3 regions of the Streptosporangium sp. NPDC020072 genome follow, and region 1 is predicted to be linked to each of the others. Evidence: riboswitches for the same ligand, from Rfam matches in the RefSeq annotation. Region 1 holds a riboswitch; each other region holds the start of a gene.

The links. Region 1 has a riboswitch for cobalamin ahead of cobN (cobaltochelatase subunit CobN). Riboswitches for the same ligand answer to the same signal wherever they lie in the genome.
Region 2: it holds a riboswitch for cobalamin, as region 1 does, so the genes downstream of both, metE (5-methyltetrahydropteroyltriglutamate--homocysteine S-methyltransferase) here and cobN (cobaltochelatase subunit CobN) in region 1, are expected to answer to the same signal.
Region 3: it holds a riboswitch for cobalamin, as region 1 does, so the genes downstream of both, ABZ470_RS30855 (CbtB domain-containing protein) here and cobN (cobaltochelatase subunit CobN) in region 1, are expected to answer to the same signal.

Annotation. Positions count from the first base shown of each region.
Region 1 is NZ_JBEYAB010000006.1:205,153-208,419, forward strand. It holds gene ABZ470_RS16035 (precorrin-8X methylmutase) at 1-518, opposite strand, end outside; gene cobG (precorrin-3B synthase) at 515-1,810, opposite strand; cobalamin riboswitch at 1,822-2,025, shown strand; gene cobN (cobaltochelatase subunit CobN) at 2,142-3,267, shown strand, end outside.
Region 2 is NZ_JBEYAB010000017.1:230,464-233,730, forward strand. It holds gene metE (5-methyltetrahydropteroyltriglutamate--homocysteine S-methyltransferase) at 1-1,992, opposite strand, end outside; cobalamin riboswitch at 2,139-2,314, opposite strand; gene ABZ470_RS35180 (hypothetical protein) at 2,701-3,129, shown strand.
Region 3 is NZ_JBEYAB010000014.1:127,627-130,893, reverse strand. It holds gene dop (depupylase/deamidase Dop) at 65-1,582, shown strand; cobalamin riboswitch at 1,674-1,793, shown strand; gene ABZ470_RS30855 (CbtB domain-containing protein) at 1,825-2,019, shown strand; gene ABZ470_RS30850 (CbtA family protein) at 2,036-2,776, shown strand; gene ABZ470_RS30845 (histidine phosphatase family protein) at 2,773-3,267, shown strand, end outside.

The DNA of each region.
Region 1 (3,267 bases):
GCCTGCTTCGACTCGGCGGCGCCGATGAAACCCACCGGCACGCCGAGCACGGCGGCGGGCCGTCCCGCCCCCTCCTCGACCATCTCCAGCAGCCTGAACAGCGCGGTCGGCGCGTTGCCGATCGCGACGACCGCCCCTTCGAGACGGTCGCGCCACAGTTCGAGGGCGGCCGCGCTGCGGGTGGTGCCGAGCCGTACGGCCAGCTCGGGCACGCCGGGCTCACCCAGCGTGCAGAGCACCTCGTTGCCCGCGGGCAGGCGGCGCCGGGTCACCCCCGAGGCGACCATCATCGCGTCGCACAGCACGGGCGCCCCCGCGCGCAGGGCCGCCCTGGCCGAGGCGACCACGCCCGGCGACCAGCCGAGGTCGGCGACCAGGTCCACCATCCCGCAGGCGTGGATCATGCGGACCGCCACCTGGGCGACGTCCGGCGGCAGGCCGTCCAGGTCGCTCTCGGCGCGGATGGTGGCGAAGGAACGCCGGTAGATCTCCGCGCCGTCCCGGACGTAGTCGGTCACGTTTCCCCTCTCAGAGCCGCCACGGCGGCCGTGGTCTCCTTGATGTCCGCGCAGTTCAGGCCGCTTTCCGGGCCACTGTTCAAGCCGCTGTCCTCCAGGAGGACCCGGTAGCCGGTCGTGGTCGCGACCACGTCGACGGCCCGTCCTCGCGGGCGGCCGCAACGTCGTTCGCAGCCCGCCCAGTGCACCGGGAGCGTACCGGGGCGGGCGGGGACGGCCGAGGGCGGGTCGCTCTCGGCCGCGATCCAGCGGGCGGCGTCGGCCCGCACGTCGGCCAGTGACTTCGCGCAGCCGGGCCGTCCCGCGCAGGCCGTCACGCCCGTCCACGGCGAGGCCGGGTCGAGGACCAGCCCGGCGGCGACGAGCCGCCCGGCGACCTCGGAGAGAGCGGCCGGGGACAGGCCGGGCAGGACGACGCCGCGCCACGGCGTCAGCCGTACCTCCTCGACGGCCAGGTCGGCCAGCAGGGCGGCCTGGGCGGAGGTCAGCCGCCCCAGCGGCACCGTGACGCCGAGCGTGTTCAGGCCTGAGGGCTGTTCGACGGTCCCGGCGGGACCGTGGGAGGGCGCCGGGACGGGGGCCCGCCGTACGGGGGCGGAGGTCGTCTCCAGGGTGGCCGCGACCCGGGCGGCGACGCGCTCCGCGCAGCCGGGCAGTTCGCCGATCCGCCACACACGGCCCTCCCGCACCCCGGGCTCGGCCAGGAACGCCTCGGCGGCGGTCAGCAGCGCGGCGACCGCCGACCCCGGCGGCATCCGCAGGCCGCTGTCGGTCTCGGCCAGCAGCAACGCCACCTCGCCGGGGCCGGTCGGCAGGATCGCGGCGTCCGCCCCGAGCCAGGCCACGTCGCCCCGGCCGTCGTCGAGCGCGAACAGGAACCGCCCCGGCAGGCCGGCGAGCGCGGGCGTGCCGCACAGGCGCAGGTCGAGCTCACGGGTCAGCGGTCCCACGTCGAGAATCCCCCGGCCGTCGAGGCCGCTCAGCGGTGAGGCCAGGACGTTGCGGACCCGTTCGTGGGTGGCCGAAGGCAGCAGCCCCGCCTGTGCCATGCGGGCCGCGAAATCGTCCCCGGCGCCCAGTCCGCGCACCTGGACGTTCGCCCGGGAGGTCAGCTCGACGACGCCGTTGCCGCAGGTCTCGGCGGCCGAGGCCAGCTCGCGCAGCTGCGGGGCCGTCAGGCGCCCTCCGGGCACCCTGACGCGCGCCAGGCCGCCGTCGGCCGCGGAATGCACCTGGAGCGCCCCCGGGCACGCGTCGGGATGAGATCGTCCGGAGAAGTGACCTTTTGACACGCTGAGGATGGTAACTCCAGTTTCTTGCGGGGACCTCGCTGCCGTAGTCTCATCGTTGGCGACGGCAAAAGGGAGGAAGCCGGTGTGAATCCGGCGCGGTCCCGCCACTGTAACCGGGGAGCGAACCCCATCCAGCCACGGTCCGGCAACGGGCGGGAAGGCCGGGGGGAGCATCGATCCGGGAGCCAGGAGACTCCAGCCGTCGTAGCCGACGACGACCCGGGGCGAGGACCCCGAGGGAGGAAAGCCCTGTGCGCTGTTCGCCGTTCCCCAGCCGCAAGCCCGCACCGCCGTTCACGGCCGCGCCGCTCCCCGCCGGGGAGCGTGGCGAATGATCCTCCTGCTCTCCACCTCCGACACCGACCTGCTCAGCGCCCGCGCCAGCGGCGCGGACTACCGGCTCGGCAATCCCGCCAGGCTCACCGCGGGGGACCTGCCTCCCCTCGTCGAGGGCGCCGACCTGGTCGTCGTACGGCTGCTCGGCGGGCGCCGCGCCTGGGAGGAGGGCCTGGACGCCCTGCTCGCCGGGCCGCTGCCCGTCGTCGTGCTCGGCGGCGAGCAGGCGCCGGACGCCGAGCTGATGGAACTGTCGACCGTGCCCGGCGGGGTCTGCGCCGAGGCGCACGCCTACCTCGCCCATGGCGGGGCCGCCAACCTCGCCGAACTGGGCCGCTTCCTGTCGGACACGCTGCTGCTGACCGGCCACGGCTTCGCCCCGCCCGCCCCGACGCCCGCCTGGGGCGTGCTCGAACGCCGGGCGCGCCGCGAGGAGGGCCCGGTCGTCGGCGTGCTCTACTACCGCGCCCACCACGTCGCGGGCAACACCGCCTTCGTCGAGACGCTCTGCGCCGCGATCGAGGACGCGGGCGCCCGCGCGCTGCCCGTCTACTGCGCCTCCCTGCGCAGCGCCGAGCAGGGCCTGCTCGACACCCTGGGCACGGTCGACGCCCTGGTGGTGACCGTGCTGGCCGCGGGCGGCACCCGCCCGGCCACCGCGTCCGCGGGCGGCGACGACGAGGCCTGGGACGTCGGCGCGCTCGCCGAACTCGACGTGCCGATCCTGCAGGGCCTGTGCCTGACCGGCGGCAGGGCCGCCTGGGAGGCCAACGACGACGGCCTCTCCCCGCTCGACGCGGCGACCCAGGTGGCGATCCCCGAGTTCGACGGGCGGATCATCACGGTGCCGTTCTCCTTCAAGGAGATCGACGGGGACGGCCTGACCGTCTACGTCGCCGACCCCGAGCGGGCCTCCCGCGTGGCGGGCATCGCCGTACGGCACGCCGTCCTGCGGCACGTCCCGCCCGCCGAGCGGCGGATCGTGCTGATGCTGTCGGCCTACCCGACCAAGCACTCCAGGATCGGCAACGCCGTCGGCCTCGACACCCCGGCGAGCCTGGTGCGGCTGCTTGCCGCGATGCGCGAGCACGGCTACGACATCGGCGCCGAGGACGAACTGC
Region 2 (3,267 bases), on a different contig from region 1:
GGCGGCCAGGATCTCACCGAACTCGGCGTAGCACATGTGGGTGTGGATCTGGGTGTCGGCCCGCACCCCGCTCGTGGCCAGGCGGAAGGCCTCCGTCGCCCAGGCCAGGTAGGCGGGCCGGTCGGCCGCGCGCAGCGGCAGCGTCTCCCGCAGCGCGGGCTCGTCCACCTGGATGACGGCGATGCCCGAGGCCTCCAGGTCGGCGACCTCGTCGCGCAGGGCGAGGGCGACCTGGCGGGCGGTCTCGGCCTGCGGCTGGTCGTCGCGGACGAAGGACCAGGCGAGCATGGTGACCGGGCCGGTCAGCATGCCCTTGACCGGTCGCCCCGTCTGGGACTGGGCGTAGGTCGTCCAGCGCAGCGTCATCGGCCTGGGGCGGGAGACGTCCCCGGCCAGGATCGGCGGGCGCACGTAGCGGGTGCCGTACGACTGCACCCAGCCGTGCTGGGTGGCCAGGTAGCCGTTGAGCCGCTCGGCGAAGTACTGGACCATGTCGTTGCGTTCCGGCTCTCCGTGCACCAGGACGTCGATACCCGCCCGCTCCTGGAAGACCAGGACCGAGCGGATCTCCGAGGCGATCAGCTCGTCGTAGGCGTCCTGGTCGATCCGCCCGGCGCGCAGGTCGGCGCGGGCCGCCCGCAGCCGCCCGGTCTGCGGGAAGGAGCCGATGGTGGTCGTGGGCAGCTCCGGCAGGCCGAGGCGGGCGCGCTGGGCCGCCGCCCGCTCACCGTACGGCTGGGGCCTGCGGGTGTCGGCGGGGGTGACCGCGGCGGCGCGGGCCCTGACCTCTGGGTCGTGGGTGAGCGCGGAGGCCTCGCGTGAGGCCAGGTCGGCCCGGTTGGCGGCCAGTCGTCCGGCGACGGCCCCGGTTCCCTCGCTGAGCCCGGTGGCCAGGGTGACGACCTCGGCGACCTTCTGCCTGGCGAAGGCGAGCCAGCGGCCGACCCGCGGGTCGAGGCCGTGTTCGAGCCCGAGGTCGACGGGGACGTGCAGCAGCGAGCAGGAGGGCGCGACGTCCACCCGGCCGGCCAGGCCGAGCAGGGTGGCCAGGGTCGCCAGCGACCCGCCCAGGTCGTTGATCCACACGTTGCGGCCGTCCACGACACCGGCGATCAGGCGCTTGCCGGGCAGACCGCCCGCGCGGGCCAGGTCCTCCAGGTTGGCCGCGGCCGGGCCGGTGAAGTCCAGTCCCAGGCCCTCGATCGGCGCCCTGGCCAGGACCGGCAGCGCGTCTCCGAGCCGGTCGAAGTAACCGGCGACGAGGATCTTCGGCCGGTCGGTCAGGGCGCCGAGCTCACGGTAGGCGTGGGCGGCGGCGTCGAGCACCGCCCGGTCGCGGTCCTGCGCCAGCGCGGGCTCGTCGAGCTGCACCCACTCGGCACCGGCCGCGCGCAGGGCGGCGAGCACCTCGGCGTAGACGGGCAGCAGCCGGTCGAGCAGGCCGATGGGTTCGAAGGCCGGGTCCGCGCCGGGGGCGGCCTTGGCCAGCAGCAGGTAGGTGACGGGGCCGACGAGCACGGGGCGCGCGGTGTGCCCGAGCGCGACGGCCTCGCGCAGTTCGCCGACCTGTTTTGCCGGGTCCGCGGCGAAGACGGTGTCAGGTCCCAGCTCCGGCACCAGGTAGTGGTAGTTGGTGTCGAACCACTTGGTCATCTCCAGCGGGGCGACCTCCTGGGTGCCCCGGGCCATGGCGAAGTATCCCGCCAGGGGGCCTTCCGTCTCCACGACGGCTCGGTGACGCGGGGGGACGGCGCCGACCATGACGGTGGTGTCGAGGACGTGGTCGTACAGCGAGAAGTCGCCGGTCGGCACCTCCCGCACCCCCGCCTCCGTCAGGTGCCGCCAGTTGCCTGCGCGCAGCCCGGCCGCGACGTCCAGCAGGTCACGCTCGGTCACCCGGCCCGCCCAGTGGCCCTCGATCGCCTTCTTCAGCTCACGGTCCGGCCCCTGACGGGGGTAGCCGTACACGGTGGGGGAGGAAGTCTCGGTCACGGAACTCTCCTTCGCGAGTCACGAAAGGACTCCGGTGCCCCGAGGGGAGAGACGAAGGAGAGGCGGGCGCACCAGGCCCGTCCCATGCCGCCGACCCACCCGCGAGGTCACCGAGGTCACCGCGTGCGTGGTCGCACGCGGGCAGTGGCAGGTCTTCGGACTCGCGGGCACGTCCGGGCCGTTGTCTCGCCCTGACACCTAGTGGCCGTCGCTTCCCGGACCCGATCTGCCGGATCCAGTGCGTTTGACGGCGGTCGTTCCCACTCACCGCTGCGGGGCAGTCCCGGAGTCACACCGGGTTCCCTCTTACGACGCGTCTGCCTGGCGGGCAGGGCGAACCGACTGCGTCCCCAACCCTACGCGCATCCGATGGCGGAGCGACAACCATATTCGGGCCCGCCGGCGGGTTCGCGGGATCGTTCTCCCATCGCCCCGGGCCGCCTGAAACCGTACGGGGGAATTCGCGGGTCGCGGGAAAATCTCCGCCCCCCGCTTTCGCGACTCAACAACCGTGACCTAAGACCCCATTTCCTACAATTTCCGAAAGAAAAGGGCAGGCTATATTAGACCCGGCAAACCCCCCAGCCATCGGAGTTAACCATGTATCGGACTAAAGGGTCACATCTCCATCAAGGGCGTATACCAAGCGCCCTAACCGATGTCAAGTCGCGAGTCGCCGCCATTCTCCACCGGCGTTTCCCGGTCATCATGCGAGGGACGCTCGGCCTGGTGTTCCTGTGGTTCGGCGTGCTGAAGGTGGCGAACGTCAGCCCGGTCGGCGCCCTGGTCGCCGACACCCTGTCCTTCGTGCCGCTGCCCGCGTCGTTCGTGGTGCCCGCCCTGGGCGTGTTCGAGGTCGCGGTGGCCCTGGCGCTGTTCACCGGCCGGTGGCTGCGCCCGTTCCTGCCCGTGCTCCTGCTCCACCTCGTCGGCACGTTCCTGGTCCTGGTGCTCCACCCGGGTGTCGCGTTCAAGGACGGAAACCCGCTCATGCTCACAATGGAGGGCGAGTTCGTCGTCAAGAACGTCGTCCTGATCGCCGGGACATTGGTCGTCGCCGCGACCCTCCCCCGGCGCGAGGGGCACGAGGAACAGCGGGAGGAGTCCCGCCTGCCGGTTTCCACCACCTCGCGTTAGAGAACTCGCGACGAGCCCGTCGCGGGCTCACGGAGAACGAGTGCCGGGAAACGGGAAACGGGAAACGGGATCGCTCCGTTTCCCGTTTCCCCAAGGGCACGACGCCCCGCCCAGGACCTGTTTTGTGGATCTTCGCCG
Region 3 (3,267 bases), on a different contig from region 1:
TGAAGGGTCTAGGGTCGGGGATATATACGGCGGAGTAGTCGTCCTGGATGAACAGAGGGTGCGCATGACGGTACGGCGGGTGATGGGCATCGAGACCGAATACGGCATCTCCGTGCCCGGACAGCCGGGGGCCAACGCGATGGTGACCTCCTCCCAGGTGGTGAACGCCTATCTGGCGGCCTCGGCGGCCAGGGCCAGGCGGGCACGCTGGGACTTCGAGGAGGAGAACCCTCTGCGCGACGCCCGGGGCTTCGACCTGTCCAGGGAGGTGGCCGACCAGAGCCAGCTCACGGACGAGGATCTGGGCCTGGCCAACGTGATCCTCACCAACGGGGCCCGGCTGTACGTGGATCACGCCCATCCCGAATACTCGACTCCCGAATGCACCAATCCACGAGCCGCGGTGATCTGGGACAAGGCGGGGGAGCGCGTCATGCACGACGCCGCGACGCGCGCCTCGGCCGTCCCCGCCAACGCTCCGATCCAGCTCTACAAGAACAACACCGACAACAAGGGCGCCTCCTACGGCTGCCACGAGAACTACCTGATGCGGCGCGCCACGCCGTTCGCCGACATCGTCAGGTATCTGACCCCGTTCTTCGTCTCCCGGCAGGTCGTCGTCGGTGCCGGCAGGGTCGGCATCGGCCAGGACTCCCGGGGCGAGGGCTTCCAGATCAGTCAGCGGGCCGACTTCTTCGAGGTCGAGGTCGGCCTGGAAACCACGCTCAAGCGGCCGATCATCAACACCAGGGACGAGCCGCACGCCGACCCGGAGAAGTACCGCAGGCTGCACGTCATCATCGGCGACGCCAACATGTCGGAGATCTCGACCTACCTGAAGCTGGGCTCGACCGCGCTGGTCCTCGCCATGATCGAGGACGGCTACTTCACCCGTGACCTCGCGGTCGACAACCCGGTCCAGGCGCTGCGCGCGGTCTCCCACGACCCCACGCTGAAGTACGAGATCGCGATGCGCGACGGCCGCAGGCTCACCGCGGTGCAGCTGCAGATGGAGTATCTGGAGCTGGCCCGCAAGTACGCCGAGGAGCGCAGCGGGAACGGCGTCGACGAGATCACCAAGGACGTCCTCGACCGCTGGGAGTCCGTCCTGACCCGTCTGGCCGAGGACCCGATGCAGCTGTCGCGGGAGCTCGACTGGGTGGCCAAGCTCGAACTGCTGGAGGGCTACCGTACCCGTGACGGCCTGGCCTGGTCCCACCCGCGACTGCAGCTGGTGGACCTGCAGTACTCCGACATCCGCCCCGAGCGCGGCCTGTACAACCGGCTGGTCGCCCGGGGCAGGATGCAGCGCCTGGTGACCGAGGACGAGGTACGGCGGGCCATCGAGGCGCCGCCGAGCGACACGCGGGCCTACTTCAGGGGTCGTTGCCTGAGCCAGTTCAGCGAGTCGGTCGCCGCCGCGTCCTGGGACTCGGTCATCTTCGACATCCCGGGCAGGGAGTCCCTGCAGCGCGTTCCGACCATGGAGCCGCTGCGCGGTACGAAGGCCCATGTCGGAGAGCTGTTCGACCGCTGTCGCACCGCCGCCGACCTGGTCACCGCTCTCACCGGCGATCAGTGACCTCCCGTGCGGGCGGGTGCTCCCGCCCGCACGGTTTATAGCTTTGTGTCCGCTATCGCATGGATTGACGGACGCTGTGAACCGGTATACATTCCGGGTGTTTTGTGGCGGTGCGAGGGAAATCCGGTGAGATTCCGGTGCGGTCGCGCCACTGTAACCGGCCCGAGAGGGCGGGGAGCCAGGTCACTCGGCCGCCACCGACCTACGAAAAGGGGCGCGTCAATCCCCTGAAGGAGGTGGCCGTGAGCCAGATCTCTGCTCCGCCGGTCAAGCCCATCCCGCTCGGTTCGCTCACCCGCTGGCTTCTCGCCGTACCGGTGCTGCTGCTCCTCGCCTACCTGGTCGCCTTCGACCAGGGCGCGATCTCGCAGGCCGGTAACTACCTGCACGAACTCATGCACGACGGGCGTCACCTGCTCGGTGTTCCCTGCCACTGAGCGCACCGAGCCACACGTGATCACCAAACTCATCGTCAGAGGCATGCTCGTCGGCCTTCTCGCAGGACTGCTCGCCGGGGTGTTCGCCTACACCGTGGGCGAGCCCCGCGTCGAGCGGGCCATCGCGCTGGAGGAGGCCGCGGCGGCCTCCTCCGGCACCGGTGCCCACAGTCACGAGGCGGCCGAGCCCGCCCACTCCCACGGGGAGGAGGCGCCGGTCAGCAGGAACGGCCAGCGCTTCGGCCTCTTCCTCGCCCTGGCCCTGTACGGCCTGGCTCTCGGGGGCCTGTTCGCCCTCGTGTACGCGGGGGTGCGCGGCCGGGTCGGCCCGAGATCGGAACCGCTGCTGGCGGTCTCCCTCGCGGCGGCGGCGTTTGTCGCGATCGTCCTTATCCCTTTCGTGAAATATCCCGCCAACCCACCGGCCGTCGGTGACCCGGAGACGATCAACCAGCGCACGGTGCTCTACCTGGTCGCCGTCGCCATCGGCATCCTCTCCGTCGGCGCCGCGGCGGCCGCGCACCGCTACGTCTCCTCCGAGGAGGCGTGGCCGCGCTGGCTCGCGGGCGGCGCGGCGCTGCTGGTGCCGGTCGCGGCGGCCTGGACCCTGCTGCCCGGGATCGACGAGGTGCCCGAGGGGTTCCCCGCCGGTCTCCTGTGGGACTTCCGTCTGGCCTCCCTCGGGACACAGGCGGTGTTCTGGCTGGGCGTAGGAGCCCTGTTCGCCTTCGCCGCGCGCAGGCGCAGCCCGGCGTGACGGCCCCCTCGGGGGTCGCGCGCCTGCTGCTGGTCTGTCACGCCTCGACACGGGCGACGGCACGGGCGGCCTTTCCCGGAGACGAGCCGCTCGACGGGAACGGCCTGCGCCGCGCCCGGGCGCTGGCCCCGCGGATCGGTCCGGGCCGGGCCGTCCGCGGAGCCGAGCTGCGTTGCGCGCAGACGGCCGAGGCGCTCGGCCTGCGTGCCGGGCCGGAGCCGTCGCTCGCCGACTGCGACTACGGGCGCTGGCGCGGCATGACGCTGGCCGAGGTCGAGGCGGCCGATCCCGAAGGACTCGCGGCCTGGCTCACCGACCCGGCGGCGGCCCCCCACGGCGGGGAGCCGATCACCGGACTCGTCGGCCGGGTCGCGGCCTGGCTCGCGGTCCTCGGCCCGGGGCGGACGGTCGCCGTCACCCACGCCCCGGTGGTCAGGGCCGCGGTCGTGCACGCCCTCGGCGCCCCGGCCCATGCCTTCTGGCGCGTCGAC